4 regions of the Peribacillus sp. FSL H8-0477 genome follow, and region 1 is predicted to be linked to each of the others. Evidence: riboswitches for the same ligand, from Rfam matches in the RefSeq annotation. Region 1 holds a riboswitch; each other region holds the start of a gene.

Region 1 (8,071 bases):
GACAGAAATTGATTATCAGGAAAATGGCTTTTGGATCAATAACCCGAATCCTTTAGTGTCTCCCTTAAAATAGGGGGTGTCTGCAATAGAAACCTCTTTTTAATAGGATAGTCAGTCTATTTTAATAGATGACTATCTTTTTTTAGTTAAAAGTTGAAAGTACAAATGGAAATGTATAAAATGGATATATAGATAAGAACGTATGTTTGTTTTTGCTGGTGAACAATGCTCCGCATGATTAGAGGGGGGATGGGTTGTTACGGAATTTTTTATTATAAAGAACGCTTTAAGAATGATGTGATGAATTACAAGTTATCTGAAGAGCAGCTTCAATTTACGAATACACCTCTCGAGTGTGTTGAATGATCTGAGAGGGACAAAAGCAGGCATTGTTGAAAAGAATGAACTTGTGACCTTCTTTGTACTTCACGAAAAAGATGGGATATTCAGAAAATCGGAAAGCCTGTTATTGAGGGGATTTTCAACGGATTTCTATCATCAAGGAAAAGGGTATGCTAAGAAATCGCTGATGTTGTTACCTGGGTTTATACATAATGAATGTTCATATATAGGAGATTGTATTAGCCGTAAATGTGAAAAATAAAACAGCACAGTCTCTTTATAAAAAGTGTGGTTATGTTGATGAAGGTGCTCGAAAAATGGGAAGAAAAGGCGAGTTAATAATAATGAGCTATTATTTTTAATAAACAGCAAAAATTATCTAACATAAACAAAAGATTTTTTTTAGTTCGATATTAAAAAGAGTTTTCCTATTATATAGTGCTGGGAGCGATTAGATGAAAAAAGTGATTGTAGCTTATGCTTTCATTTACAATGAGGCTGAAGAAAAGGTATTAATTGTCAATAATGTTGGGGCTGGCTGGACACTTCCGGGTGGTGAAGTAGAGGATGGAGAAAACATCAAACAGGCTGTTATTCGCGAAGTAAAGGAAGAGACAGGTCTGACTGTAGAGGCGGGCCATATTGTTGCTGTCAATGAAGCCGTCATTACGGCAAGAGGAAATCAGCCTTTATTCATCACCTTTAGGGGACGGATTTCTGGTGGAGAACTTGGTGTACAAAATAAAACGGAAATTTCGGAGGTAAAGTGGGTGGAGATAGAAGCGGCGAATCAGTTCATCCCCTATCATCCTGGAGGGGTTCTAAATTTATTAGAAGGTTCTGTACCTTATTTATTTCGAAAACAATAAATAACTTTATACATCCATGTTAAACGGATAGAAGTAATGAATAAGAGTGTAAGAATACCGTAAACTGCCTCTTTTAAGTGAATTTCCAGCGGCTTCCGGATTCTTCCGTTCTTATCTAATTGCTGTATTTCTGGTACAATGGTGTATAGCACTATTTTGGAGGTTACTAACAACATGATTAAAGCAAATAGAAATGATCCTTGTCCATGCGGAAGCGGGAAAAAGTTTAAGAAATGCTGTGAACGTAAGGTTACGGAGATTCCTGTAATGATCAACTACGAGGAAGCTAGACAAATCCAGAAAGATCTTATCGATTATACAGAAAAACAGTATCAAGATGAGATCGTTAAACTTGCGGAAAAACAGCCAATTTATTCTACTTTAGATGAGGAAACACAAGATTTATATTTATTTAACTTTAGAATGTGGAGCATGCTGTCACAACCACTCGTCAATGGCCATACGATACTAGAAGAGTATTTAACTGAACAGGGTGACTCAATTATCCGGACAAAAACGAAAGAAATCGTTGAGTCATGGGTAAATACGGCTCCTTCATTACTAATGATTCAAGGAATCAATGAGGACGTGTTGTCTCTTGAGGATATTGTTACGAAGAAAACCTATTCGCTTCCAATGGATGGCTATCGGGAACAGAATATGGACGGCGATAGTTTAATTCTTGGCTATCCTGTTGAAATGGAAGAAGTCATGAGCTTCTTTACACCATTTATTAGTATTGAAATGCAGCATACTGAAAAAATTCTTGAAGCAATGAAAGAGCAATTGGCTGCATTTAGCGGTCAAGCTGAAGAGTTTATGGTAAAACAATTCCCTGAAGTGCTGAATACACTGTTTGCTGTAGTTAAAGGAAATGAACTTTCCGAATCTGCTGGGCTTGATTGGGGAAATGAGAAGCAAGAAGAAACTGCGCGAATTCTGCAAAAGGGGATGGAGCAGGAGGAGTATCCAGAGGAGCTTATACAGTTAACTCAGAAACTTTGGAACACATTCTGTCTGCAAGAATCACCTGTCATTCGTAAGCCGGAAGCATTTGCAGCTGCTATGGAATATGCTGTGAAGCAAATTTCAGCAGGTGAATTTGGTCTTTCTCAAGGGAAGCTTGCCGAGAAATATAGTGTAGGAGCATCCACTATTTCTAAGCGTTTTAAAGAAATTGAGACTGTACTTAGTGAGGAACTTACTCCTGCACGCTAAATGAAAAGTACCTGTTTAGTCAAACTGTCGAGATTCTCGACAGTTTTTTTGTTGTCTCTTTTTAGACTTTATTGAAGCTCAATGTGTTTACAAATTATGTGGATAGGCATACACTATAACCATTCAAAAAGTTTCGCATGGCAAACATTCTTTGTTGCAAGCCTTTGTTTTGTTAGGAGGGAACATCGAGATGAAAGAAACAAAAACATCATTACTTCCGCTTAATGAAAATAGTAAAGCGGCTCAAGCAGTTTTAGATGGAAAGGTAAAAGGGTGGAAACGAATTCTGCCGTTTATGGGACCTGCCTTTATTGCTGCTGTAGCGTATATTGACCCGGGGAATTTCGCGACGAATATAACAGCGGGTTCAACGTATGGATATTTGCTGCTATGGGTAATTGTTGTCGCTAATATCATGGCCGTGTTGATTCAATCCTTGTCAGCAAAGTTAGGTATCGCGACAGGAAAAAACCTGCCAGAGGTAGCACGCGACCGTTTTTCGAAGCCTGCTTCCATTCTTTTATGGATTCAGAGTGAGCTCGTCATCATCGCCACTGATCTCGCTGAATTTATTGGTGCAGCTCTAGGGTTATATTTGGTTTTTGGCATCCCTATGCTGCCGGCTGCCTTAATCACAGCAGTTTGTTCATTTGCGATTCTCGAATTACAAAGAAGAGGGTACCGAACCTTTGAGACGGTTATTACCGGAATGGTACTGATGGTTGTCTTGGCTTTCGCCGTTCAAACTTTCTTAGCGAAGCCGGATGCTGCGGAGGTTGTAAGTGGTATGTTCATACCACGGTTTGAGGGGACGGATAGTATTTTACTTGCTGCAGGGATACTCGGAGCGACAGTTATGCCGCATGCTATTTATCTTCATTCTTCTTTGACTCAGAATCGAATTATTGGTGTGAATGATTTACAGAAACAAAAAATATATAAATATGAACGTATTGATATTGTGGTTGCCATGATTTTTGCAGGGGCTATTAATATGGCCATGCTTGTTGTATCCGCAGCACTTTTTTTTAAGAAAGATATGATTACTGATGATCTAAGTGTTGCTTATGAAATGTTTGGTGTCTATTTAGGACCAGCTGCAGCTCTTTGTTTTGGCCTTGGCCTTTTAATAGCAGGTCTTTCTAGTTCATCAGTTGGAACGATGGCTGGAGATGTGGTGATGCAAGGTTTTATTAATAAACGAATTAACTTATATCTTCGCAGGGCAATTACCATGCTTCCACCGCTCATTATAATTATCGGCGGAATTAATGCAACAAAAGCACTTGTAGCAAGCCAAGTTATTCTTTCGTTCGGTATTGCTTTCGCTCTAGTTCCTCTTATTATCTTCACAAGTAATAAGTCACTGATGGGGAGTTTGGTTAATCGAAAGCTGACGACATTACTTGCTTGGATGATTGCAGGGATTGTGATTGTGCTGAATGCATACTTGTTATATAAAACATTCATGTAGAGATAGTAGTAAAGATTCACTAGTAAATATAATTGACAATATTCTGAATAATAAGTATGATTAATTCACACCGAATAAGTACGCTTTACAATTAAATAATGAAATTCTTATCAAGAGAGATGGAGGAACTGGTCCTGTGAAGTCTCGGCAAAAGGCTCTTTATGAGTACTGTGCCAATTCCAGCGAACGTAAAAATTGTTCGAGAGATAAGAAGAGACCCTGTAGTCTATTTATGTACAAAACTCTTCTTATCTATTGGTAAGAAGAGTTTTTTTGTTTTTAGTCCAAATAAAAGGAGACATAAACAATGACAAAAAAAGAAGAGACGACATTAAATTTTGACACAATCGCTTTACATGGCGGACAAGTGATGGATTCAGTAACCCGGTCAAGAGCTGTACCCTTATATCAGACAACGTCTTATGGTTTTGAGGATTCAGATCATGCGGCCTCGCTTTTCAAAATGGAAAAGGAGGGCTACATCTATTCGCGTAATGCGAACCCGACAAATGCGGTATTGGAAAAACGACTTGCCCAGCTTGAAGGGGGAAATGGAGCCTTTGCTGTATCCTCGGGGCAAGCGGCCATTTCTATAGCACTGTTAACACTTGCTAAGGCAGGTGATGAAATCGTTGCTACCAATGCGCTTTATGGAGGAACATATAATTTATTTTCGGTTACCTTTCCACGCTTTGGTGTAAAGGTACGATTTGTTGATGGAAGGGATCCTATTGCTGTTGCCGCAGCTATTACGGATAAAACAAAAGCTGTATTCACTGAAACGATTGGCAATCCGGGACTTCAAATTGCTGATTTAAAGGTTCTTTCAGAAATTGCCCATGAAAAGGGAATTCCGCTGGTCGTTGACAGTACATTTACCACTCCATACCTTCAAAAACCACTTGAATATGGAGCAGATATTGTGGTTCATTCTATTACAAAGTTTGTTGGCGGTCATGGGACTTCAATTGGGGGAGCGATCATTGATTCTGGAAAGTTTCCATGGGATAACGGTAAGTATCCTGAATTTACCGTGAAAAAGCCGAGCCTTAATAATCGTTCATATCTAGAAGTAGGTGGTTCGAATGCATTGATTGTAAAGGCACGTTTTGAGTTGGGGCATGATTTGGGAGCTTCACTTTCGCCATTTAACGGCTGGTTATTCATTCAGGGACTTGAGTCATTATCACTCAGAGTTCGCCAGCATGTGAGCAATGCGGAAAAAGTGGCTGCTTTTCTTGATGCTAATGAGCATGTTGCATGGGTTAATTATCCGACCTTAAAAGACAATCCACAATACGAGCTTGCTAAAACTTATCTGCCCAAGGGAGCAGGATCCATTTTCACCTTTGGAATAAAGGGTGGGCTAGAAGCAGGGAAGAGGTTCATTGATTCGGTTAACCTTCTTTCACATGTTGCGAATGTTGGTGATTCCAAGACATTGGTCATCCATCCAGCGAGTACAACTCATTCGAGGCTGCTTCCAGAAGAACAAGTTGAAGCGGGGGTTACACCTGAGCAAATCAGACTATCAATTGGACTTGAGGATATTGAGGACATTATTAATGATATTGACCAAGCACTTGAAGCAGCCGTTAAATATAGCGAAGCGAGCAAGGGGTGAAAGAGATAACTTTATTATTAGTGGATTTTGGTGATCTGGGTGAATGGGTCAAAACTGCGTAGGTGTTCAAAACATTAAATAACCCCTGAAAATCAGGGGTTATTTTTTATTCGTCTCGTTTAGACAAACAGTGATCACATTCCATTAGGTACGATTCAACCTGTTCATTGATATGAGTTCCGCATTCGGGGCATTGTTTGGACGGAAGATTTCTGAAAAATTCTTTAGATTTAATGATTTGCATTATTTATTCCTCCTTAGTATGAGTCCGTTTCAATCTTCACGTTTGGCCAAACAGTGATCACATTCCATTAAGTAAGATTCTGCTTGCTCACTAATTTCAATACCACATTCGGGACATTGTTTTGGCGGAAGGTTTCTGAAGAACTCCATTGGTTTAATTGTTTGCATAGTAGTTTCCTCCTCAAGATTAATCTTCTCTTTTTGCTAAACAGCGGTCACATTCCATTAGGTAGGATTCTGCTTGTTCATGGACTACATCACCGCATTCCGAACATTGTTTAGATGGCAGATTTCTGAAAAATTCCATTGGGTTTTTAGTTTGCATGGTAAGGTTTCCTCCCTTTTTATAGTACAGTTTGTTATTTTTGTTTCTTGTTGTAATACAGTATATACCCGTGATTTAGAAATGTATAGGTTTTTATAATAAAAAAATTAAAAAATCTGATAATTTATAAATAAGTAAAAGGACTTGCCATGAGGCAAGCCCTTTTACTTTCTTTTACTTTTTATTTTTTCTTCCGAACGGCAAGAATAATAGCTGCTATAGAAAGAATCAACGAAGAAATGGAAAGGATGAGAGGAGCAGTCTGGCTTGGAGAATCAGTATCTTCCACGTCGGCCTTGTTCGACTCTGTCTCTGTCCCTTTGTCAGGTGCCATCTGTTCTGTTTCTACAGCATCGTGTTCATGGTGGCTATCCTGTTGTTTAGGCGACGTACTGGCCGTACTTACCTTCGTTACTGAGTGAGGTGTTGCCGAACCTTCTTTTCCATTCCACTCAACAATGCTGCCATCTTTGTAATACTGAAAAGCATCCCATGCAATATCAGTTTCACTCTCCGGATTTTTCGCTACAAATGTAAACTGTTGGAATTGTCCAGCTAGGATTCCTTCACCTGTGGCCGTCCAAGAAACTGTTTGAACAGTGTTAGATGAACCTTTATCCAGCGTTACCTCCCATTCCGCAACTTGTTGGTAATTAACGAACGTTACACCATCTGGTATCTTTATAACGACTTTGGTTGTGGGAATGTCTTTTTCAACGGGTACCTTTATGGTGTAAGTTTCCCAGGCGGAAGGTGTTGACGCTGCTGGTTGAACGGATACGTGAGCACTTGCTGCTCCTGCAAATAAAAACACTCCTGTAAATGAGGCAATGATTACTTTTGAAAAAGTGCTGACTATATTTTTCATTCTTGTTATCTCCTAGCATTTATTTTGGTTTGCTGATTGTGATGGGAAAGTCCGCATCAAATGAATCGTACTCTTTGGTTAGCACATGAATAGACAACTTCCAAGAACCGTCCATAGAGATAATAGGTTCGGCTGTATAGGTTCCAGACTCTTTTTTCTTAAGCTCAATATTCCCTTCACCCATATTCATATTCGATGACACAAGCGTTCCAGTGATCTGTTCAATATCAGGTATATCCCCATTTTTCTTAGACAACTGGACCTTCATTTCGTTCACGCCTGTTTGAGAAGGCGTTAGCTCAAGGGAAATCTGGTAGTTTTCTATGGTTACTACTTGTGAATTGTCTATTTCATGAGAATTGGCAGTCGGTAGATTTGTCAGAAGTGCTGCCAACATAATAATAATCAGGCCGATTGAAAATTCAATCAGGACACTCGGTCCTAATTTTTTCTCTTTACATTTACCCCTAAAGGAATGGTAAGCTCCCATTCCAATCATAATCAGCATTAACAGTATTTTGCCAATGAGTACCTTTCCATACGAAGTGGTCACTAATGACTGTATGGAGGAAACATGCTGAACACTTGAATAGATACCGGTAACAAGGAGTATAAGGACAAAAACAATGGCAAATGCTGAAAAGCGCTGTATGGTTTGCCAATAAATCGAGTGGTCTTTTCCCTTTTTAGATTCTCCCGGCAACAGAATCACCAGGGCCAATAAAGTACCCAGCCATAAAGCCATTCCTAACAGATGGAAAAAATCCATAATCACAGCTAGTACTTGGTTATTGACTGCAGCTGTATGGCCGATAGATGCCTTGCATAGTATTAAAGCAGCGATAAGCAGAAATGATCCATAGGCAGCTGAAATTGCTTTTTTAGTTAGTAAAAGACTACTAAAAAGAATGACAAGCAAACCCATCTCTATCATCCAAATCGTTCCGAAGGTTGTATGAAAGATGGTCTCTTTTAATAAGGATATCTTGAATACCCTGTTCCATCCTACTTCAGCATCAGTTGTTGTCTGAAGCGGGAGGCTAAACAGAATACTGAGTGTCAGCAACGTAAAAGCTATCCAAATAATGCCCGAAAAGCGAGAGTTATA
Region 2 (8,071 bases), on a different contig from region 1:
TATTGTGCCGCTTCTTTAATGCGCGATTTGATGACGTCTATATCTTCTAGTTCACCATGTTTTGAGGTAACCACGCCCAAAACAACTTGAGCACCTCCATTTGGAATATGTGTTAATGGTTTAAAATCACCTGAACGATCGTCATCATATTCTAAGAAGAATCCATCTACTTTCTCTTTGGCCAGAAGGGTCGGTGCAATAAGCTCATAGCTGCCGCCAAATCGATAGGTAGATTGATAATTCCCACGACATAAATGGGTGGTTACCACTAGATCATCCGGCTTATCTTCTAAAACTCCATTAATAACCCTTAGTGCTAAATCGGTTAAATATTCTCTGGAATACTTTCCGTTCTGATAGGTTACCTCTGGAGAAGAAAGCCCCGCAATGTACACATCATCAAATTGTAAATACCGCACACCATTATCATAAAAAGCTTGTAACGCAGCTTGATAAGTTTTGATAATATCGTTGGCGTAATCCTCAATGTCTGGGTATATCGCTTCATTACGGGTTCCGTTGGTAAATAACTGATTCGGGCTTGGTATGGTTTGTTTAGCGGCAGCACGGCCGGCAACAATTTCATTGAAGATAATAAAATCTTTAATAAATGGGTGAGTTGGGTTAAAGGAGACTTTCCCTATATTTCGTAAAGAGTATTTTTCCGTTTCTACTCCCTTGAATTGTAGTCCTGTTTCAGGTACAAAGCCCTCTATACCGTTTAAATGCTCTAAGAAATCAAAATGCCACCATGTACGTCTAAACTCTCCATCGGTTACAACTTCTAATCCAACCTCAATCTGTTTATCGACCACTCGTTTAATTTCCTTTGTTTCTATTTCACGTAATTGTTCGAGTGTTAATCTGCCTTCTTTATATTCTTTTCTTGCTTTTTTTAATGACTCCGGACGTAATAGACTTCCGACGTGATCTGCTTTAAACGGTGCTTTTGTTAGTGTGATAGACATGTTGAGTTCCTTCTTTCTATTCTAGGGTAGGATAGCAAATGATCGAACTGGGAAGCCGGATGCTTTTTCTGGTTTCGGTACAATATTAAAAATAACTGCACCTTTTGCCGGCACTTTATCTAAGTTTGTCAGCAATTCAATTTGATAGGTATCTTGTTCAAGTACATAGTATTCAGCTAATAGAGAGCCATTTTTTTGATAGTCAATACTGGCATCCGTATCGAACGTTTCATGACCAATCGCTTTAATTTGTCTCTCTTGGAATAAGAATTCTAATGCTTCTACTGACCATCCAGGTGTGTGGTTATTTCCCTGTTCATCTTTGTTTTCAAATGCCTCTTGATTTGGCCAACGCTTACTCCGATCTGTCCTCAAAGCGACAAATGTACCTCCGTCAATCGTTCCATGCTCTGCTTCGAATGCCAAAATATCAGCAGTATGTAAAGCGAAATCAGGATTCTCAGCGGATTCCTTTGACTTATCAATGACAACAAGCGGGAGGACCAATTCTTTAAGTGTTAATTCTTCAAGGAAGCGTGTGTCCCGAACAAAATGAATAGGGGCATCTATGTGAGTGCCATATTGCCCAGCAAATGAAAAGTTTTGGGCGAAAAATCCATCATCATGATTGAAAAGAGTACTTATTTTTGCTTCATCAAACGAGGCAAAATGTGGTGAACCCGGTCCAAACGTATGTGTGAGGTCAATCCACTGTTTTTGTTTAATTAAATCAAACGCCTTACTCAATTCATTCGTCATTTTACCCCTCCAGACTTTTTTAAAAAAGGGACAAAGAAAAAACCCCTACCTGAAAAAAAGAAGAGGTTCTCAGCCAAAAGGCTGTCTCTTCTTATCTTCAAGCTTACGCTACTAGAATTAGCACAGTACTTACAATAAGTCTGCTGCTGAGGCTTCAAAGGGCTAGTCCCTCCACCTCTCTTGATAAGAAAGTGACTATTAAGTTAGTGAATAGGTATACTTTACAACTGCTCATTCAAACTGTCAAGATTATTCTGAAAACAAAATTAATTATTGATTGGGAATGTAATCGTAAATGTGGTTCCTTTTCCAAGCTTACTCTCTACACTAATGGATCCTCTCATCGCATGGATGAGCTGGTACGTAATGGTCAAACCAATACCTGTCCCTTTTTCTTTTGTTGTATAAAAAGGGGTTCCTATATTCTTTAACTGACTTTCCGTCATCCCTTTTCCTGTATCTTGAATTTCAATGAATACGAAACCACCACCGTCATACAACTTCACGTACAGTAAACCACCCATATCCATTGATTCAATTCCATTTTTGATAATATTAATTAAGACCTGTTTAACTTCTCCTCTATTTCCTTGAATGTAGAGGTTTTCTTGTAGTTCAGATCTAATATCTATATCGAGTATTGTTGAAAAAGAAGTCATGAGTTCAATCGCTTTTTTCACTTCAATAGAAAGATTTAATAGCGTTTTCTCTTCATTGTGTGGTTTTGCTAAAGATAAATAATCATTAATAATCCCTTGAGCATGATCCAATTCATCAATCGCGATGGTTATATAATTTTTCTGTGTTTTGGTACTTGCTTCATCTTCATTTAATAGCTGTAAAAATCCGCGGACAGAGGTCATTGGATTTCGAACTTCATGCGCTACAGAAGCCGCCAGCTGACTGATTACGTTTAATTTTTCGGCACGCTGTAGTTCTAAATCGATGGTTCGTTTTTGTTGAACATTCTCAATAGTATAGATACCCATTAATAAACAAATCCAAGAAATAAAAAAATAAAACAGTAAAAATGGAATTTGATTAAATTCCTTTGTATTTAAATAAATCATAACTAATGTAAAGGCCATTATCCAGAATACAGAACTAGACACCACAATTTTATGTTTCATTTGAAGGGCTTCATATCTGTTCATATAATATAGTAAAACAAGAGTTGCTATCGAATAACAAATTAACACATGATAAAATCCTTCTCCACCAATAAAGAACCGAAAGATTAATAACGTGAAAAACGTAAGTAAACCTGGTATTAATCCACCGTAAAAAAAGGCAATAATAAATGGCACTATTCTAAAATCATATATATACCCCTCTGAAAATCGAACGGGAAAAGACATGGTTAATACAACCATAAGTAATAGAATAAGGGTCAATTTAATATCCAAGCCATTTTTATACGGTTTAGTACGATCATTAAAAAATAATTGATAAACAAAAATAGGAAAGAGGACAATTAATATTTGGGTTAACACATAAATAAGTTCAACATCTTTAAACAAGTGGCCCTCCCCCATACTACTTACACTTACTTGTCTGAAAATTAAAATAATCCATTTTTTAGGAACACATAGGTATTATAGCATACCATCCTGCTGTGATGCAGTTTAATACTCTTTAGTGTCCGTGGACCCTTCTGAATCCTATTCATATACTGTATTATTTCGCTCACTAACAGGAGGAATCATCTATGGCAATTGAGCAAGGACTACCCGTCCCATCGATTTGGGGAATTGACGCATCTATGGCTGGCAGACCGATTGTCCGAGGAGAGTTTATTATCAATTCAATCACTGACAATCAGATTGTCGGCACGTCTAATTTCCGAGGCACACTGCTCCCTTTTAACGGCACGTGGGATAAAACATCCAATCAGATTACCTTTAATACGCCTTATGCAACATTTGCCGGCAAGCTGTCTTTATTCGAGGACCCATCTATCGGAGTCCGGCATTATATTTTAACTGGCCCCTTTTTAATGAAGGCACCCTCATTACAAGCAGGCGAATATGGTAATTGGATTGCAACCACAGATGTCAGCTATAGCCAGCTTTCCGCAAATGATCAAATAAGTCAAAATACGAATGCCCTGCCTCCTGTTGGTGTATTTTTAACATCAGATATTCTTTACCTATCAAATAGATTCCCCTAACCAATCCTCTCCCGAAGGCTGCCGAGAAAGGCTCGGCAGTCTTTTCATTGTGACGAACCCTCACTACTCAGATCCAAGATCTCCTTACTCAATACCCTTTTGCACAGTAAATCTTTTGACGTGCACAGGTTTGGCCTCATTTTGCACAGCTTTCACCCCCATTTGCACAGTAAATGGGCTGCTTTGCACACTTTTCCCTCCGTTCTGCACAGAACCATTGCCGTGATCCCTCAGTCCTGAACCTCACTCTATCTCTAGCACCATATCAAATTTATAATCCGGTCAGTATAGCCTGTTTTCTCAAATTCTTTGCTAGCCTTATTCTCTCATTTTAGAGAAATTTAAAGGATTTACTTGTTTGTCATTTGAATTAACACTGAGAGTCATAGAATAAGGAGGAATGTTAATGAAAAGAATGTGGTTCCGACTGTTTATGGTTACTTTATTTTTGTCATTATGTTTGTTTATGAGTTTACCAGCCAAAACGTCAGCTGAAGTCATTCAGCCCTACGGCAAACTAAAACCTCCAAGTGAGAGTTTCACACCTGGAGATTGGTTTCTAGGAAGTACACCGCCAAATTATAACTCTAGTAAACCGCCGATTGTTTTTGTTCAAGGAAAAAACGGGTCTTCAACAAGCTGGTACGGTGAAACCGAATACCATGGTGTGAATGATATGTATACAAAAGCATACGAAGCAGGCTATCAAACGGTTTTTGTTCAGCTTTATGATGCTGCAGGAAATGGGTCTTCCAATCAATACAAAAACGGAAAACTATTAGCTGCCAAACTCGCTCAAATCAATGCCCACTTTGGCGGTAAAAAAGTGAATATCATCGCTCATAGTAAAGGCGGTCCAGATACACAAGCTGCTCTTGTTTCTTATGGTGCGCACCAATATGTTGGACGAGTTATCACGCTTGCCTCACCGCATCATGGTTCTAATTTAGCTGATTTGGCTTATAGCTGGTACGCTGGCTGGCTCGGTTCTCTACTAGGAGCAAATGATGAAGGTACCTATTCCTTACAAATTGGCCAGATGGCTGAATTTCGCTCAGCGATAGACAATCATGTGAATTCTAGAAAGAACAAATACTATACACTAACCGGCACCAACCAAGGACCAGCGTTTTCCGCTCTATCATTTGGCGGACTGTATCTCTCTTCCTATGGTGATAATGACGGGCTCGTCAATGTTTGGAGTTCAAAATTACCATACGGCACCCATCTATTTACTGATTCCAACTATGATCATGACAATATTCGTACAGGCTCCGCCGTTTTTTCAAGAATTGAACCCTTTTTGCGGAATTCATCTACTTCGGGCATTGCTAGTTTAAGTGAACAGCCTGTTGAAGAAGAAAACATCTCAACCCTGCACACTCAACGTGTTCACGGCGGACCCTTACAAACCAATAAATGGATTGAACAATCTATTTCTCTAAATGAAGACACTGCTCATGGCGATATCACACTCTATACGTCAAGCCCCTATGTGGAAACTGAATTAATTTCTCCATCAGGAGTCACTTACCCTCATTTCCTAGTTTCGCAAGCTTCAAAAGGTGAAACCTCTTTCCTAGCTGGTGCGTATGTTCATACGTTAAGACAAACGAATATGGAAGCTGGTGAATGGGTTGTTCGAATGAAGACAAAAGCCAAGCAGGATGCCTATTTACTTACTGCAAAAATCGATGATAAAGAGCCCCTTATACTTGAAATGCCCGGAAAAGTGAAACAGAAAGACGCACAATTTATCCTCAAATCACCGGTAAAAGGAAGCCCAAGCACCCCATTAACATTTGATGTTCACCTTACTAACGAACAAGGAGTTGAAGTAAAAAATCCCGCTGCCATTAACAAAGTAAATACAGAAACTTATTTTGGCACACTGCCGAACGTCCCAGTATCCGGTATGTATAACCTAACCATCGATGTAAAAGCTGGTCCAACGGTTACCCGTACAATTATTCGTTCTGTTTATATTGAGAAATAACGAAGGGCTGTCCTTATTTGAGGACAGCCTTATTTAACATTTTCTTTACGATTGTCTCCCACAATTGCCAGGAAACCCTTTCTTTAAGCCAAATCGTCAGCTTTACTCCCTTACCAATTGGATACCTAAAACGAGGGTTTTTCTTCCGGACAATTGCTGCAATGGTTTTGGCTATTTCCAGTGGATCGCCGTATGTTTCTGCACTACTTTCTGTGTAGGCTTTCAACTTTCTCATTTCTGCAGCATATGGTGAGTCAGGTCGCTGAGACATTTCGGTTACTTGCTTCCCGCTTGACCATATATTCGTTTGAAACGAGCCAGGCTCAAGTAATACAACCTTTACACCAAACGCGTTCATTTCTAATCGTAAACACTCACTCCATCCTTCAACGGCATATTTCGAAGCCGCATAGGGAGATAAACCCGGAAAACCCATCCTTCCGCTAATGCTGCTCATATTTATGATGGTGCCGCTTTTTTGTCTCCGCATCAACGGAAGCACCGCCTGTGTGACGCTGATCATTCCAAAAACATTGGTATTAAACTGCGCCTTATATTCAGAGACAGGTATTTCTTCAATAAAACCAGCACCGGCAAAACCAGCATTGTTTACGAGGACGTCTACCCTGCCCATCTCCAACAATACCTCCTTTAACCTGTTTATCGATTCTTCTGATGTGACATCCAGTTCTTGTAGGACAATCAAATCTTCTAACCCGTTTTCTTCTGCCTGTTTCAGTAATGCGTTGCCTTTCGTAAGATTCCGCATTGTTGCTAGTACGGTATAACCTTCCTTAGCGAGCTCTAATGCCGTAAGAAAACCAAATCCGCTAGAAGATCCGGTCACGACCGCTGTTTTCATCGTCATAGTAATCTCCTCGTCTTTCCATCTATACCTCCAGTTTAGTTGATTTTCCAAAATAGTTCACCAATCTTATAAACTTCCCTAAGATTAAATTTGTGGTTGAGGGAAACTTTTTTATATAACGTGCATAATATTGCTTATACACAAAATACACTAAATTAAACGAGAGAAGGTGCTTGGTATGGAAGACATGTATGCTATCAATATTCAAGATTTGTCCGTCTCCTATCATGGTAAACCCGCTTTACGTACGATAAATATCGCAATATTACCAGGATCATTAGTTGGCATCATTGGACCTAATGGTGCAGGAAAATCGACTTTTATTAAGGCATTGCTTGATTTAATTCCTAAAGATAATGGTTCGGTTAGGATATTTGGTAAGACGTTCTCTGAACAACGGCAGCTTGTTGCTTATGTTCCACAGCGTAACAACATTGATTGGGACTTTCCCATCAATGTTTTAGAAACAGTCCTCTTAGGTACCTATCCTAGCTTAGGCATTTTTAAAAGACCTAAAAAAGCCGATAAAGCACGGGCACTTGCCTGCTTAAAACAGGTAGGCATGGAGGATTACCATGACAGGCAAATCGGTGAATTATCGGGTGGGCAGCAGCAGCGTGTTTTTTTAGCAAGAGCCTTAGTCCAGGAACCCGAAATTCTATTATTAGATGAACCATTTGTCGGCATCGATATTCTTAGTGAAGAAAACATGATGAATATCCTAAGAAACCTCAAAGCAACAGGTAAAACCATTCTAGTCGTCCATCATGATTTATCAAAGGTAGACACCTATTTTGAACAACTTCTTGTGCTTAATAAAAAGCAAATTGGCTATGGGGACGTCAAAGAGGTTGTTCGAAATGGGGTAATAAATCAGGCATATTTAGGTCAGCTTTCGATCTTTGAAAAAGCAGAGGTGATGTGAAATGGCGTTTATTGAGGCTGTCATTCAGTATGGGTTTTTACAAAAGGCCTTGTTGACCTCGGTGATGGTGGGGATTATTTGCGGGATTATTGGTTGTTTCATCATTTTACGAGGAATGGCGCTTATGGGCGATGCCATTTCCCATGCGGTCCTGCCTGGTGTCGCTATTTCTTATATGCTTGGAATCAATTTCTTGATTGGTGCCGTACTTTCGGGAATTATTACCGCTATTGGCATTGGCTTTGTCAGCCAGAACAGCCGGATTAAAAATGATATTTCGATTGGTATCATGTTCACTGCTGCTTTTGCCTTAGGAATCATTTTAATCACCCTAATGAAAAGCAGTACCGATCTTTATCATATTTTATTTGGTAACGTGCTTGCT
Region 3 (8,071 bases), 1.1 Mb from region 1:
ACGACCGAACAAGTTGGCTGGATTGGAAGCGTTAATTCTATTGGGATGGCAATAGGTGCCTTAGTATTTGGAGCTATGGCAGATCGGGTTGGCCGGAAGAATGTGTTTATTATTACTTTGCTGTTATTTTCAATTGGCAGTGGATTATCTGCCCTTACAACATCGTTAGCGTTATTTTTACTTCTTCGCTTGCTGATTGGGATGGGATTAGGCGGGGAACTGCCTGTTGCTTCAACGCTTGTTTCTGAAAGTGTTTCAGCCGATAAACGAGGAAGAGTAGTTGTACTTCTTGAAAGCTTTTGGGCTGCAGGGTGGTTAATCGCGGCATTGATATCTTATTTTATCATTCCAGTGTATGGATGGCGGATTGCGTTGCTCTTAAGTGCTGTACCGGCTTTATATGCACTATATTTACGTTTGAATCTTCCAGATTCGCCTAGGTATACAGCATTGGAGAGAAAACAGAAACCTTCTATTCTACAGAATATGAAAAGTGTTTGGGCTAAAGAGTATGCTAAACAGACACTTGTTTTATGGATTCTTTGGTTCTGTGTGGTCTTTTCTTATTATGGAATGTTTCTATGGCTACCGAGTGTCATGGTTATGAAAGGATTTAGTATGATCAAGAGCTTTGAGTATGTATTAATCATGACACTGGCTCAGCTTCCGGGTTATTTCACTGCAGCATGGTTTATTGAAAAATATGGACGGAAATTCGTGCTTGTTACCTACTTATTAGGTACGGCAGTCAGTGCATATTTCTTTGGAACAGCTGAGGAACTACCCTTGTTACTCACATCTGGTATTATGCTTTCCTTCTTTAATTTAGGTGCTTGGGGCGGGTTATATGCTTACACTCCAGAGCAGTATCCCACCTCCATCAGGGGAACGGGTTCCGGGATGGCAGCTGCTGCAGGAAGAATTGGCGGCATTTTAGGACCGCTTTTAGTCGGTTATTTAGTTGCAGCAGGTAAAGATATCTCAATCATATTCACCATTTTTACTATAGCCATTGTAGTTGGGGCTGCTGTTGTACTCATTTTTGGTAAAGAAACGAAAAATACAGTGCTCAAGGATTAAGTAACTCATTTAAAACAAATTATTTGACACTTATTTAAAGAAGGTATATATTCTCAAGTACATCATAAACTATAAATATAAATTAATATTCTTATCTAGAGAGGTGGAGGGACTTGGCCCTGTGATACCTCGGCAGCAGACCCGTACCCGGGAACTGTGCCAAATCCAACAAGCCTTAGGCTTGAAAGATAAGAGAAGCCGATACGAATGTCAGCCTCTTCTTATTTTAGAAGGGGCTTTTATATTTAATGTTCATGAAATATGTTTAGAATGTGTATGTAGATGGTATATAAACGTTGGCGATAAAAAGTGAAGCGGTAATTCCAAGTCTAACGATAGAAATATGCATACATGTTTTTGGAAGGAGCCAAACAGCTTGACCGAATTATTAAAAACAATAGAAACCAGAAAAGCTCTGTTAATAGAAGAACTACTTAAGCGGGGCGTATATAAAACATCTGATGAAAAGCATTTATATGATGCAACAATAAAAGTACTTGAAGATGAATTTTCACTTGCTAAAATCAACGAAGCGGCACCGACTATTAATTCTGTGAGTACCTAGCTTTGCAGAGTAAAATAAAAAGGAGGTCATTTCTTACTATCCACATGAGATAGGAAATGAACCTTCTTTTTTTTCTATTTATAATATGAATAGTAGACGCTTTAGCGAAAAAATAAATATTTTTATTTTTCTTATTGATTTAATTTGTGAATGATTTTATTATTAGATTATTGTAAAAAAAAAGAAAAGGAGGTTCAATATGGCAACAATGTCCTATCATCTTATCATTGAAGAAAAACGCAAGGAAATGATACAGTTGGCAGAAGATTACGGCTATACAAGCACCCTGACTGTTCAGGCAAGTCAAGAGCTGGATTATTTGCTAAACACCTTCTCTCCGAGTTACCAATCTTCTCTCGTTTCTTCGAATTAGTCTAAATTTCGAATTTATTATAGTACTTATCCCTCATTCAACTCATTCCATTATCCGTTATTTGTGGTATAATTAAACATATTGAATTTCAGGATTTTGACTGATTTCTTTTGAAATGCGAAAGATGGAGGCCAGAAAAAAGTATTCCTGAGAGGCGGACTAGGATGTTTAAAGACCATAGATTTTCGATTCGTTCTAAAATAAGTTTAGGTTATTTTTTAGTTATTGTTTGCCTTGGAATAGCTCTGGTTTTAGTGAGCAGCAGAATCTCCTCTCTTCAGAAAGAACTAGATTTTATCGTAGCACATGACCTACAGGTTCATGAGTTAGCCAGCCAAATTGAAACTAGTTTGCTAAATATGGAATCTGGTCAGCGCGGCTATGTGATTACTCATGATGAAGAATACTTAGAGCCGTATTATAATGGAAAAAAAGATTTTGATAATGTTTATGCAGAGCTGTCAGATTTATTGGCAGATAACCCAGAACAGCAGCAAAATTTAAAGGATTTATACATAGATATTGAAAAATGGATAGATAATGCCGGGACACCGGTAATTAGCTTTGTTCAAAATGGTCAAACTGATAATATTGACCGTTTTTTTCTGAATGACAGCGGAAAACAGGCAATGGGTGATATTCGTGACAAACTATCTTTTTTCCAAGATACAGAATATGAGTTAACGACTCAACGAACAGATGAAATAGCAGAAAATAACAATCTGCTGAAGATCCTTATGTATATATTTTGGCTGATTGTTTCGTTATTTACTGTCCTTGCCTCATTGATTGTTTCTAGATCAATAACTAAAACTCTTAAACAAGTTACAGAATCGATTCAGGAAATTGGATCAGCCAACAGCGATTTGTCTGGAAGAATACCGGTTAAATCAAGAGACGAAGTTGGGATGCTTGCTTCATCCACTAATCAATTACTAGACAATATCCAATTGCAAAATGGGATTAAATCACATATAGGCGATTTAGTTGGACTTACTCAGAAGACAACTGATGTAAAAACATTGGCAGAGCAGATTATTCAACGTGTATCCTTGCTGATTAATGCACAATATGGTGCGCTGTATCTACATACAAGTTTAATTGAGAGAGAGCAATTTATGCATGTTGCTTCATACGCATGGGAAGGACGTCAAACATGGAAGTCTTCCTTTGTACCAGGCGAAGGATTACTGGGTCAATGTGCAGTAAATCGAGAAATGCTAATTCTTGATAACATTCCAGATCAGTACATAAACATCGGTTCAGGAATAGGCCGGTCTATGCCAAAGCAAATTTTAATTGTACCGATTCTTTTTGAAGACCGGACTTTAGCAGTGCTGGAGTTTGCAGCCTTGCAGCCTTTTCAAGTTTCTGATAAGCAATTTTTAGAAGAATTAATGGTAACGTTTGGACCTTCTATCCAAAGTTTCTCAAGCCGGGTAGAAATTGAGCAGCTGTATAGTGAGTCACAAGCCATGACGGAAGAGCTTCAAGTACAAACTGAGGAATTAAGAAATCAGACTGAGGAATTAAAAATTATAAATGAAGATTTAGAGCATCAAAAATTTCTTGCCGAAGTAAAGTCACGTGAAGTAGAGCAGGCTAAAGAGGAACTTGAACATTATGCTGAGCAGCTAAAGCTTAGTTCACAGTATAAATCGGAGTTTCTTGCCAATATGTCTCATGAGTTACGAACGCCTCTTAATAGTATTTTGATTCTATCTGAATTTTTAAATGATAATGAGAATAATACGTTATCAGCAGAAGAACAAGAATATACTAAAGTAATTCTTGATTCAGGTAAGGATTTACTTACGTTAATTAATGATATTCTTGATTTGTCTAAGGTAGAGGCCGGAAAAATGGACATAAAAAATGACTACGTCAATATAACTGCTCTTCCTGAGAAAATGGAACACTTCTTTAGACCAATTGCTGATAAAAAAGGCCTTGTCTTTTCTATTAAAGTACATCGCAATGTGCCGGATCTTTTCTACTCGGATGATAAAAGAATCGAGCAGATTCTAAAGAACTTATTATCAAATGCATTCAAATTTACTGGAAGCGGCGAGGTAAAGCTTGAGATTAGAATGGCAGACCAGGGTGAAACTTCTCAATATGGCTCAATGACCGACCGCATTCCTATTCTTGCTTTTTCGGTTATTGATACAGGAATCGGTATTCATATAGACAAGAAAGAAGTGATCTTTGAATCCTTCCAGCAGGCAGATGGAGCTACATTCCGAAAATACGGTGGAACTGGACTGGGACTTTCCATATCTCGAGAGTTGGCAGAGTTATTGGGAGGATGGATTACACTATCTAGTGAAGAGAACGTTGGAAGTACGTTCACTTTATATTTGCCTTCAATGGAACAGGAGTTTTCAGAAAATCTTACGTTAGCTGAGTCAGAAGCTGCTACTTCTGAACTAGATGCAGATTATCCAATACAGTTGACATCATTACAAGAGGTTTTTTCAGGTAAGACAGTACTGATAGTAGATGATGATGACCGAAATGTTTTTTCTTTGTCAAGAATATTGGAAAAACAAGGAATGATAATTAAGCAAGCATCAAATGGTGCGGAGAGCCTGGAGAAACTAGCTAATGATGACCAGATTGATATCGTCCTGATGGATATTATGATGCCGGAAATGGATGGTTATCAAACCATTCAGGCGATTCGAAAACAGAAAAAATTTGAGGTTCTGCCTATAATAGCTATTACAGCTAGAGCGATGAATAACGAAAGAGAGAAATGTTTGACTGTTGGTGCAAATGACTATATCAGTAAACCAATTCAGCTTGATCAATTATTATCAGTAATTAGAGTTTGGTTAAGTGAAGACCTATTATAAGAATTCCCCGTTATCGAAAAGGATGGCGGGGCATTTTTATGTAATTAAAGGACATTTGTTTTTTTTCTCGAATAAATAACGGGAGCTTTATTGAGGAGGAACTAACATGGAGTATAGAGGATCTTCTGTTTATGATAATGATGATTTTTTAAGTACCTATTTAATGAGGAGACAAAGGCAAGCGAGCCCTAATAATATCCTTGAAAAACCCGTATTGCTTCAGTTAATAGGTGAAGTAAAGGGGAAAAAGGTGTTGGATTTAGGATGCGGGGATGCAGAAATTGGGAAGGAACTTCTTGAAGCCGGGTGCAGCTTTTATGAAGGTGTAGATGGTTCCGTTAATATGGTCGCAAAAGCACAACAAACCATAACATCTAATAATAGCCGTATACACATGGCTTCTATGGAAGAATGGGATTTTCCTAGCGAGTCCTATGATCTTGTTATATCTAGATTGGCCCTTCATTATCTGGGGGATTTACAAAAAGTAGTTCAACAGATACATCGTTCAATAAAACCAGGCGGCCACTTCATTTTTAGTGTACAGCATCCCATTCTTACTTCTTCTATTAATCATCCAGAGGGGGAGCAGAAAAGAAGTTCTTGGGTAGTCGATGATTATTTTAAAATGGGGGATCGAACAGAAAAATGGATGGGGAAAGATGTTATTAAATATCACCGGACTACAGAGGAATATTTTCGTATCGTCAATGACTGCGGGTTTAGGGTGTCCAGCTTAAAAGAATGCACCCCTCAGCGGAAATATTTTACTAGTGAAGAAGAATATCTTCGGAGAGTGAGAGTACCTGTTATTTTACTGATGAAATGCGTGAAGGCTGGATAAGAGCGTATATCTCCAATCCAGCCATAGGTTACTCTATTCTTTTTCCGAGGATAAGCAGATCACGTTCAACACCGTCAAGTTCAGCAATATCAGGTAAACAAGCCCATTGCTCAAATCCGAATTTTGAAAACAAACGAATACTTGGAAGGTTATGACCAAATATAAACCCTAGCAAATTTTTAATTCCGAGCGAGGGGCATTCGTTTATCGCTTTTTCTAAGGCTAGTTGTCCGACACCTTGTCCGCGGCATACTTCGTCTAAATAGATACTAACCTCAGCAGTTGCGTGATAGGCAGGTCTGCCATAAAAAGATTGAAAACTAATCCAGCCTACTATTATTTTGTCTTGTAATAGGACGTATAGAGGGCGGTTGGTTTTGTTGTGTTCATGAAACCACGGGAGCCGTGACTCTGGTGTAATTGGGTCTAAGTCGGCGGTAACCATTCGCGAAGAGATTGTCGAGTTGTAAATTTCGATAATACGAGGCAAATCATTAAGTTCTGCGTGCTGAAATTGGATCATGCTCATAGATATTAGCTCCCTATTTAATTGATGTAAAGATATCATACGGGAATAATTTAAATTAGGCTAGTCGAATTTGGTAGAGAAAGTGTTTGGTCTATTAAAAAAGGGTATAGAAGAGAGATAAAAAACATCATCGGCATGTTACAGAGGAGCGTACCCATGAAAAAAACAGCAATTTTTTTAATTATTTTGGTACTTATTTGTACGGTTATATTTCAATTTCAGAAAAAGGAAAATAATAAAGAAAATCGAATCGTGATGGCTTTCGGTGATTCTCTCACACATGGAAAAGGTGATAAAAAGGGTCAGGAAGGCTATGTAGACGGAATAGAAGAGCAGTTAAATCAAGATGGAGAAAAGCCGAAAGTTAAAATTTGGAATTATGGTATTCCAGGACAAGAAACAGATGGTGTGTTAAAGCAGCTAAATGATCTTGAAATAAACTCAAAGCTGGACAAGGCAGAGGAATTTATTGTCTTTATCGGAACCAATGATTTTATAAATGCTAATGGCGGTGATCTGAAGCAGGTTCATGACGAGGACATTAAGCAAGCTAAAACAGAATACATCAGTCATTTCAAGAAAATAATCTCGATTTTAGAAAAAGAAAATAAAGAGGCACCTATCTCAGTTATTGGTCTGTATAATCCTCAAGAAGATCGTGACGCGATTGAAAAGCATATTATTGATTGGGATCATACAATTGCTGATATTGTAGAGAGTGATGAACGCATTACTTATATTCCTACGAACGATTTATTTAAAGACAAATCGAAAAAAGACTATTTCTCTGATTCTCTCCACCCTAATCAAAAAGGGTATGAATTAATTACTAAGCGCATATTAGAGAAAAATGACTTCCGTGAATCATAACAAAAAAGTCTAGCCGCAAATGTCATGACATTTGCGGCTAGATTTTTTTTACGTTTTACTTACAAAACCTGGGTGGTCTGCATCGATGGATATTCAAATAGGTAATATTCATCCCTTCCATTTTTGGGCACTTCATCTGGTTTTGATCTTTAAAAAAAGTGTATCTTTCTCTTTTTTGTACAATTGGATAAGCTTTTCCCCAATAAGAGACGAATTTTAAATAAAACCAGCTGCGGTCTGGGTGGTGGGGGGTCAATGATACTTAAAACAGGCAGGTATTCGGCCCTTTCAGAGGAACATTCGTCCCAAACACGAAAACATTCGGCCCTTCCTATCTGGGCACTCCATCTGGTCTTGATCTTATAAAAATAGTGTATCTTTCTCTTTTTTGTACAATTGGATAAGCTTTTCCCCAGTAAGAGACGAAGTTTAAACAAAACCAGCTGCGGTCTGGGTGGTGGGGGGGCAATGGATACTCAAAACAGGCAGGTATTCAGCCCAAAAGAAACTTTATTCGGCCCTTCCTATTTGGACACCCCATCCGGTATTAAAAGAGTATCATTGCAATCGCATCTAAAAAAAGCAGCTGCCCTTTTTGAGGGCAACTGCTTAGTTTTTTATAGTGTGCCTGGATGCCTTGGGCGTCCGGGATTTTGTGTTGGTGCGGCTGCTTGGTGATTCGGTTTTTTTTGTGGAAATTGTAAATCATGCAGCTGTTTATATCGGCCGCCATGGTTTAGTAAGGATTCGTGTGTGCCTGTTTCAACAACGCTTCCTTTTTCAAGTACAATAATCTGATCGGCATTTTGTATCGTAGAGAGACGGTGTGCTATTACAATACATGTCCGGTTGATGAGCAGAGATTGCAGGGCTTCCTGAATTAAGTGTTCGGATTCCGTGTCAAGAGAAGCAGTAGCTTCATCTAAGATAATGATTGATGGGTTTTTCAGAA
Region 4 (8,071 bases), 250 kb from region 1:
AGCGGATTCTCTTTACGATCAATATCAACACATATCCGAAGAAGCTTTCATATTAATGGATTCCTTGATCGAATCAAGGTCTAGGCTGAATAAGTTAACGATTGTTGATGCAACACATTTACACCCTGATGACCGTAAAAGATATATGACAATTGCTAAAAACAATCATATACCAATCGTTGCAATCGTATTTGATGTTGATCAAGATACCTTACTAGAAAGAGACGAACAGCGTGATAATCCGAGAGGAAAAAGAAGAATCAGGCAACAGTATCAAGTTTTTAAAAAAGAAAAACGTTTTATCAAAAAGGAAGGCTACCATGCAGCGTATTTCGTCCATAATTCAGATGAAATAGAAGTAAAAAGGCACTACCAGAATCCTATTGAGTTAGATGTTGCAAAAGGGATAGATATTATTGGTGATATACATGGTTGCTTTGATGAATTGATAGAAGTCCTTGAGAAACTAGGGTATGAACAAAATCATGAGAATTTCTTTATCCATCCAGAAGGTCGAAAGTTTTTATCCCTTGGAGATATCATGAGCAGAGGACCCAAGTCATTAGAAACGATGCAATTTTTCTTGAGGCATGTTAATCAGAATCTGGCTTATATGATTGATAGTAATCATGGTTGGAAAATTGCTAGATGGTTGGATGATAGGGATGTTACCTTAAATCATGGTGATGAACTTGTGGAAGAAGAAATACAAAAATTCCATGAACAATATGGTGAAGAAGAGACGAGAGAATTAAAAAAGGAATTAAAGAACTTTCTTTTGCATGCACCTTCGCACTATGTATTGAAAAAAAATGGTGTACCGACATTGGTTTGTACTCATGCAGGAATTAAAGACGAATATATAGCAAAACAATCGGATGTTGTGAGTGATTTTTGCCGTTATGGAGATACAGATGGTTTTAATGGCGGGGGTAAACCCATCAGAAAAGACTGGTCAATCCATCATAAAACAAATATTTCAATCATTTGGGGACATGACCCCAAACCTAAGCCACTTATTATTAACAACACAATAAATATTGATCAAGGTGTGGTTTTTGGTGGAGAGTTAACAGCTTTACGTTACCCTGAAAAAGAATATGTATCTGTTAAGGCTAAAAAAGAGTACTCGGGTGCGGATAGTAATCCACTAAAAGAGCTGGAGAAAAAACGGTTAAATCCCCCCAATATTGCGAAGTTCATTAATGGTTACTCGGTCTTAACTGATGACTTGGGGGAAATTCATATACCTAAAGAATATGCAATCCCATCAATTGATACAGTATCTCATTTTACTGTCCCGATTGAAGAACTTGTGTATATCCCACCTACCATGAGCCCTGCTCCCCTGCCATCCGCATTAGATGACTATCTTGAACATCCGAAGGAAGTCATTGATTACTATCGAAGCAAGGGTATTGAGAAAATGGTTGCTGAAAAGAAACATATGGGTAGTAGAGGGATTTTAATGCTATTCAACAGAAAGGAATCTGCTTTAAAATACATTGGCCGCGAAACCTTAGGTGTTATTTATACAAGGTCAGGAAGAAAATTCTTTGCTGATGAAGTAGAAAGTACTATCCTACAAAGGCTGAATGATGGATTAAACCATCATGGTTATTTTCAGAAGTACAATACGGACTATGTGCTATTAGATGCTGAAATCATGCCATGGAATCTAAAAGCTAAAGAATTGATTAGTCATCAATATGCACATGTTGCTGAAAATGCACTTCTAGATCGAACAATAATTAAAAGTAAGCTTGAAAAATCTATTCATACTAATCAAGACTTAGAAGAATGGCTTGGTGAATATGATGAAAAACTATACAATGCACATGTGTTTAAAGAAGTTTTTCAAAAATACTGTTGGGACATAGAAGATATTAATCTAATTCAGATTGCCCCATTCCATGTACTAGCACATAGTAATGAAACGTTCTTTAATAAGCCGCATACTTGGCATATGGAAATGAATCAGGAATTTGCGAAAATGGCAGACCTGTTTGTAGAAACTGAATTTATGGTTATTGACGATTCAACAAGTGAAGAGGCCGTTATTAAATGGTGGGAAAGCATCACAAATGATGGACATGAAGGAATCGTTATTAAGCCAGAGCGATTTATATCAAAAGCAAAAGGTAAACTTATACAACCTGCCATAAAGGTTAGAGGCCGGAAGTATCTAAACATTATTTATGGTATGGACTACTTACTACCAAAAAACTTGAACAGGTTAAAGGAACGAAATGTTTCCAAAAAACAGAAGCTGGCACTAAAGGAATTTACGCTAGGAGTAGAAGGAATTCGAAGATTTGTTAGTGGTGAATCTATTGAAAGAGTACATGAGTGTGTGCTTGGAACTCTAGCAATGGAAGCAGATCCAGTTGATCCGAGGTTGTAACAGTTGAATAACGGATAACCGCTCATTTTTAGTTCATGAGCGGTTATTTTTTATTTTCTAAAAACGCATCTGTTTTATTTTGGGGATGGATAGAAGTAAAGTTGTTCGAAGTGTTCTTACACAAGCCTTTTTCACTTTCTTTATAACGAACCGACTCTTCCCGGTGTGTGCATTGTTTTAATTCAAAGTGATTGGGTAAAATACAAACGAGTAGGCATATTAACCTAAAAATATAGATAAAGCAGCTAATACAACTAGGAGGAGTAGTTAATTATGACAACCAAGAATAAGGTAGCGATTATCACAGGAGCAGGAAGCGGCTTAGGACAGGCTACGGCAGTTCGAATGGCCGAAGATGGAATCAACATCGTTGTAGTGGATGTGAATGAAAAGGGAGGTAACGAAACAGTAGAAATGGTAAAAAAATTAGGAGCAGACGCCATTTTCATCAAAACTGATGTTTCTAAGGCAGAAGAAGTGAAGAACTATGTGGATAAGACAGTAGAGAAATTCGGAAAGATCGATTACTTCTTCAATAATGCAGGGATTTCAGGAAGTGGTGCGTACTTCTTAGATACAGCCATTGAAGAAATTGAGAAAATTGTTCAAATCAATTTAATGGGTAGTTTGTACGGCGTTCGTTATGTAGCCGAGGTCATGCTAAAAAATGGCGGTGGATCAATTGTCAATACAGCTTCAAGTGCAGGTGTAATTGGACAGGATTCAGTTGTAACGTATTCAGCAACGAAACACGGAATTGCTGGTTTAACCAAGTCGATGGTAGCTGAATATGGAAAAGACGGATTGCGTGTAAATGCAATTGCTCCCGGTCCTACAGAGACACCTATGGTTAAAGCCTTTTACGAAGCAAACCCGGCAATGAAAGAGAATGCAACGAAAGGCATTCCTCAAAAACGATTGGGAACACCGGAAGAGGTTGCGGAACTTGTAACCTTCCTTTTAACGTCTAAAGCAGAATATATCAACGGAGAAGTTATCCGCATCGATGGCGGGTTTACAAATACTAAGTAAAAAATACAGCAAAAAGAAGCAGTGTCTCAATGGACACTGCTCTTTTTTGAATATTGACTTACTTACAACTCATCAGCAATACCAAGCAAAGCAATCCCAAAAATAACAACAATAATGATGGTATATTGCATTTTGTTCAGTTTTTCTTTAAGGAATATACGCGACAGGATGACAGAGAAAATGCTATATGAAGCAATAAGCGGTGCGGCGATAATTGCATTCTTTGCCATTGCAAATACATAAAAGAATTGACCAATCGTTTCAAGGATGGCGGCAGACGCTTTATCTCGTTCGGTAAAAACGTTGAATGATTCTTTTTTAATTAATTTAAGGTATCCAAACGACAATACAGCACAAATGAAGAAAGTATATTCATAGGCTAGCAGTGCCGAATCTTCGCTGATCAGATTTAATTCATCTAAGTAAATGGCATCGGCAAAGGTTCCTAATCCATCAATAAAAGCATAAAGGATAGGGAAAATAATCGCCATAAAGCCAATTTTATATTTTTTATCAATTTCAACGGATTGATTTTGAAGGGCTTCGTTTTCTGCTTTCTTTTCTAAAACGGCGATGCCGATAACACCTAGTGTGATAATAATGAGTCCTAAAACTTCAATTACACCTAATTCATGGGTGAAAAAGATGAAAATTAGGATTGCCGTAACGGCTCCGGAGGAATTTTGGATAGGCGAAGCAATCGAAAGTTCCAAATATCGTAACCCGATATAACCAATTGCCATCGACAAAATGTAGAGTCCTGATACAGGTAAATAAGTGATTAAATCCATAGGATTAAAAGTCAATCCTTTGAATAAAAGGTACCCTGTTGCATGCAAACCCATAACCAAGCCGACCATAATGATGATTTTAATATGGCTGAACTTATCATTACTATCTGTTCCTTTTTTATAAAATAGATCCGCCCCGCCCCATGCAAGTGCTGTGAGTAGAGCAAAAATAAACCACATAATGAATTCTCCTCTTTTTGTTTATTATACAAATATAGCAATGAGATAATTAATTAAAACTCTTAATTATACAACGGATAATAATCACGTCAAGAAGAAGTTTAAATAAGGGTTCATTTAGAACGCACTTTCTCTGGATGCAGAGAAAGGGTTTTTTGAAAGGATTATTTAGCGGGTCAATAGTTATTGATAAAATAAAAAATCAAAAGGCTGCCGACTCTTTCTCAACAGCCTAGAAGCGATATAAATATCTTGAGAATCATATTGTATTTTTAAAATACAACATTCCGCTTATGGCTAGAGAAAGGATGCCTAAAAATCCAGAATAAATGGCTATTCTTGTTCTGGATCTTCTATATGCGGTTGTTTCATTATTGAATGTAGCTCTTTGCTGTTGAGGCGTCGTCCATGCCCCAACTGATATACCGGAGATAATGATACAGACTACACCGACAAAAAAGAAGTACTGCAAATAAACACCCCCTTTCTTCTATTAGTACGTTACATAATCTTATAAGTTTCGCTATTAAGTAAAATGATTGATAAAATACCTACTCTTTCTATTCTGCTCATTTATTTTAAAAACTAATAGGAGTTTCTTCCAATTTTTATTTATTAAAAGATTTATTTTATTTAATCAATCGATTGATTAAACTGGTTAAACCAATGATACATAAGGGTTTTAAAAGTTACAGACAGTTCGTTAATGATTTAGAAAATAAATTATTTAAATAATTTTTAAAATACAGTTTATTTGGGTATATACTTAAAGTAGATGAAGTAGGACAAGTGCTGTACATCGAGTTCCTATTAGTTTTAAAAAACCGTAATGGAGGAATGGAAATGGAAAACATGGCGATGAGTATGATGATGAAGATGTCAATGGAAAGAATGATGACAGAAATGAATGGTATGAAAATGATGATGACTAGAATGCAAGGCATGGAAATGAATGATGAAATGGGTATGGATATGAAAGAAATGATGATGAAAATGCAAGAGTGTGATGAAATGATTTCAACCATGATGCAAATGATGTCAGCTATGAAGGTTAACGCATAAAAAAGATGGAGTATCTCATTAACGAGATACTCCATCTTTTTTTAGTTAGTTATGAACGATTTATCCTCTTGCAGACAGCGGATTTCCCGACTGATTTCCATACGCTGTTGTTTTAAAGTCCAGAGCTTTTCTCCTATTACTTCTGAGATGGCTGAATCATTTCGCAGTTCTTTGTAAAGAGCCAGTATTTCATTATTTACTCGCTCAAAGGACTCCCATAGAGCCTGAATCTCCCAGGTTTTATCTGTTTTCTGATTATGATTTTTTAGTTGTTCAATTATTTCATTTTGCCAATGAATATCACCAAGATCTTTTGCAAAAAGGTAAAGATCTAAGTATTCATCCACGGTTAAAAACGTCTTATTATTTATCATCGATAAACTCTCCTTTTCTATACAAAAAAACTCTCTTCCTAAGAAGAGGGCTTTTGTAAGAAAAGACACCTCCCCTTATCGTCCAAAGCTAAGCTTTGCTGGAATTAGCACCATCACTACGTGTGGTTGCTGAGGTTTCGTCGGGCCAGTCCCTCCACCTCTCTGGATAAGAGATATGTTTTTATTTTATAAGTAGTATTTTGATTATTCTAATAAAAAAAATTGAATTTGTCAATTGAATGTCGAAAAAATTACTTTAGTCCTAAGAAGGATTTTCAATATAAATACTGAATTTGAACTAGTGAACACCAAAAATTATCAAGGGGGAATTATTTTGAATCGAAAACAGAAAACTGCAAGTATCGTGTTAGCCATGTCACTAGTAGTCGGTGTGCCATTTAGTGCTTCAGCAAAAAAAGCTCCTGCACCAGTAAAGGTTGAATATGTGGCATTAGGGGATTCGTTAGCAGCAGGGCTGTCACCGAATGGCTATTTAGATTATGGGTATGTTGATTATATTGCTGATTCATTTGTGGCAAAAAAGTATAAATTAGCAGACTTTGATAATTTCAGCGTACCAGGTTATACATCGGATCGTCTTCTGCTAGATGTAACGAAAAGCAAGAAAATCAGGAAGGAAATTAAAAGCGCTACTCATATTACCATTGATATCGGGGCAAATGATTTACTTGCCAAGATAAATACGGATCCTTCGAAAGCGTCGGAAGCACTTGTCGCTGTTTCTACTAATCTGAATAAGATACTAAAAACAATTGACGGCCTTAATCCAAAGGTAAAGGTTTATGTAATGGGTTACTATAATTGTTTCCCTTATTATCCAGCTGAACAGCAAGCTGCTTTAATGCCGTTGCTAACAGGGCTTAATACGCAAATTAAGTCAGCAGCAGCAGAAAATGGCGACACGTTTGTGGCGACTGACAAAGCGATTGCTAAGAATTATAAAAAGTATCTTCCAAATAAGACGAATATTCATTTGAGTGAATCTGGATATAAAGTGCTTGCAGCTGAATTTTGGAAGGCAATAAGTAAAAAGAAATAATCAGTGAGCTATGAAGAGTCCTCTTAATTGAAGGGCTTTTTTTATGGAAAATTATTTAATCAATCGATTGATTAAATTTGGGGACACCAAAATTTTTCTGTATATAACCAATATGTATTGTACGTTATGAGGTAGGTTTTTTATGTTAATCTAGTATTATAATTGATTTATTGTTGTTAAAAACGAATAATACTAGATTACTTTATTATAATAGTTCGTATATAATGAAAAAGAGAAAAGGGGAGGTTGACTAATATGTATAAAGCTAAGAAAATTTTACTGTTAGGATCTGGAGAATTAGGAAAAGAAGTGATTATTGAAGCACAGCGCCTGGGTGTAGAGACGATTGCTGTTGACCGTTATGCAGATGCACCAGCGATGCAGGCAGCCCACCGCAGTTATGTGATTGATATGCTGAATGCAAAAGAGCTTCGGGAGATTGTTGAAAGGGAAAAGCCTGATTTAATTGTGCCTGAAATTGAAGCGATTGCAACGTCTGAACTTATTAAGTTGGAGGATGAAGGATTTACAGTCATTCCAACGGCTCGTGCAGCTAAACTGACGATGGATCGGGAAGGCATTCGTAGACTTGCTTCTGAGACATTACAAATACCCACAGCTGGATATCAATTTGCTGATACATATGAAGAATTCGTGAAGGGTGCGTATAAAATCGGTTTCCCAAATGTAGTGAAACCATTGATGAGCTCTTCAGGTAAAGGGCAAAGTGTATGTCTTACTGAAGAGGATTTAGAAACCTGTTGGCAGACAGCCATGGAAGGAGGGCGTGTGCAAAACGGTAGAGTGATTATTGAAGAATTTATTTCATTTGACTCAGAAATAACGCTATTAACAGTTCGAACTGTTGAGGGTACAAAGTTTTGCGCACCGATTGGACATATCCAAGAAGGCGGTGACTATATTGAGTCTTGGCAGCCTCATGATATGACAGACCAGCAAATAGAGGAAGCTCAACGGATTGCACATACGATTACGGATGAGCTGGGTGGTTTAGGTCTATTTGGAGTAGAGCTGTTCTTATCAGGAGAAAAGGTATACTTTAGTGAAGTTTCTCCACGGCCGCATGATACGGGGCTTGTTACACTAGTTACACAAAACTTATCCGAGTTTGCCTTACATATCCGTGCCATTTTAGGATATCCGATTC

What was found. Region 1 has a riboswitch for S-adenosylmethionine ahead of MHI18_RS12335 (O-acetylhomoserine aminocarboxypropyltransferase/cysteine synthase family protein). Riboswitches for the same ligand answer to the same signal wherever they lie in the genome.
Region 2: linked by a shared signal. The riboswitch ahead of MHI18_RS02930 (cyclase family protein) and the one ahead of MHI18_RS12335 (O-acetylhomoserine aminocarboxypropyltransferase/cysteine synthase family protein) in region 1 are both predicted to bind S-adenosylmethionine.
Region 3: linked by a shared signal. The riboswitch ahead of fbpA (Fur-regulated basic protein FbpA) and the one ahead of MHI18_RS12335 (O-acetylhomoserine aminocarboxypropyltransferase/cysteine synthase family protein) in region 1 are both predicted to bind S-adenosylmethionine.
Region 4: linked by a shared signal. The riboswitch ahead of MHI18_RS13470 (hypothetical protein) and the one ahead of MHI18_RS12335 (O-acetylhomoserine aminocarboxypropyltransferase/cysteine synthase family protein) in region 1 are both predicted to bind S-adenosylmethionine.

What each region holds. Positions count from the first base shown of each region.
Region 1 is NZ_JBBODE010000002.1:91,115-99,185, forward strand. It holds gene MHI18_RS12310 (HesB/IscA family protein) at 1-73, shown strand, start outside; gene MHI18_RS12315 (hypothetical protein) at 359-604, shown strand; gene MHI18_RS12320 (NUDIX hydrolase) at 798-1,211, shown strand; gene MHI18_RS12325 (SEC-C metal-binding domain-containing protein) at 1,386-2,429, shown strand; gene MHI18_RS12330 (Nramp family divalent metal transporter) at 2,620-3,903, shown strand; SAM riboswitch class I at 4,008-4,116, shown strand; gene MHI18_RS12335 (O-acetylhomoserine aminocarboxypropyltransferase/cysteine synthase family protein) at 4,211-5,527, shown strand; gene yhfH (protein YhfH) at 5,634-5,771, opposite strand; gene yhfH (protein YhfH) at 5,801-5,938, opposite strand; gene yhfH (protein YhfH) at 5,958-6,095, opposite strand; gene MHI18_RS12355 (YcnI family copper-binding membrane protein) at 6,277-6,963, opposite strand; gene MHI18_RS12360 (copper resistance protein CopC) at 6,983-8,071, opposite strand, start outside.
Region 2 is NZ_JBBODE010000001.1:552,692-560,762, forward strand. It holds gene MHI18_RS02925 (5-methyltetrahydropteroyltriglutamate--homocysteine S-methyltransferase) at 1-968, opposite strand, end outside; gene MHI18_RS02930 (cyclase family protein) at 990-1,727, opposite strand; SAM riboswitch class I at 1,816-1,917, opposite strand; gene MHI18_RS02935 (ATP-binding protein) at 1,994-3,247, opposite strand; gene MHI18_RS02940 (hypothetical protein) at 3,436-3,897, shown strand; gene MHI18_RS02945 (esterase/lipase family protein) at 4,304-5,893, shown strand; gene MHI18_RS02950 (SDR family oxidoreductase) at 5,907-6,761, opposite strand; gene MHI18_RS02955 (metal ABC transporter ATP-binding protein) at 6,940-7,686, shown strand; gene MHI18_RS02960 (metal ABC transporter permease) at 7,688-8,071, shown strand, end outside.
Region 3 is NZ_JBBODE010000002.1:1,187,120-1,195,190, forward strand. It holds gene MHI18_RS17500 (MFS transporter) at 1-1,080, shown strand, start outside; SAM riboswitch class I at 1,169-1,275, shown strand; gene fbpA (Fur-regulated basic protein FbpA) at 1,457-1,645, shown strand; gene MHI18_RS17510 (aspartyl-phosphate phosphatase Spo0E family protein) at 1,845-2,018, shown strand; gene MHI18_RS17515 (CHASE3 domain-containing protein) at 2,183-4,876, shown strand; gene MHI18_RS17520 (class I SAM-dependent DNA methyltransferase) at 4,983-5,720, shown strand; gene MHI18_RS17525 (GNAT family N-acetyltransferase) at 5,749-6,249, opposite strand; gene MHI18_RS17530 (SGNH/GDSL hydrolase family protein) at 6,406-7,119, shown strand; gene MHI18_RS17535 (ABC transporter ATP-binding protein) at 7,737-8,071, opposite strand, start outside.
Region 4 is NZ_JBBODE010000002.1:342,878-350,948, forward strand. It holds gene MHI18_RS13445 (polynucleotide kinase-phosphatase) at 1-2,404, shown strand, start outside; gene MHI18_RS13450 (SDR family NAD(P)-dependent oxidoreductase) at 2,678-3,436, shown strand; gene MHI18_RS13455 (EamA family transporter) at 3,499-4,407, opposite strand; gene MHI18_RS13460 (DUF5316 family protein) at 4,667-4,879, opposite strand; gene MHI18_RS13465 (hypothetical protein) at 5,251-5,469, shown strand; gene MHI18_RS13470 (hypothetical protein) at 5,511-5,843, opposite strand; SAM riboswitch class I at 5,916-6,016, opposite strand; gene MHI18_RS13475 (GDSL-type esterase/lipase family protein) at 6,178-6,903, shown strand; gene purT (phosphoribosylglycinamide formyltransferase 2) at 7,159-8,071, shown strand, end outside.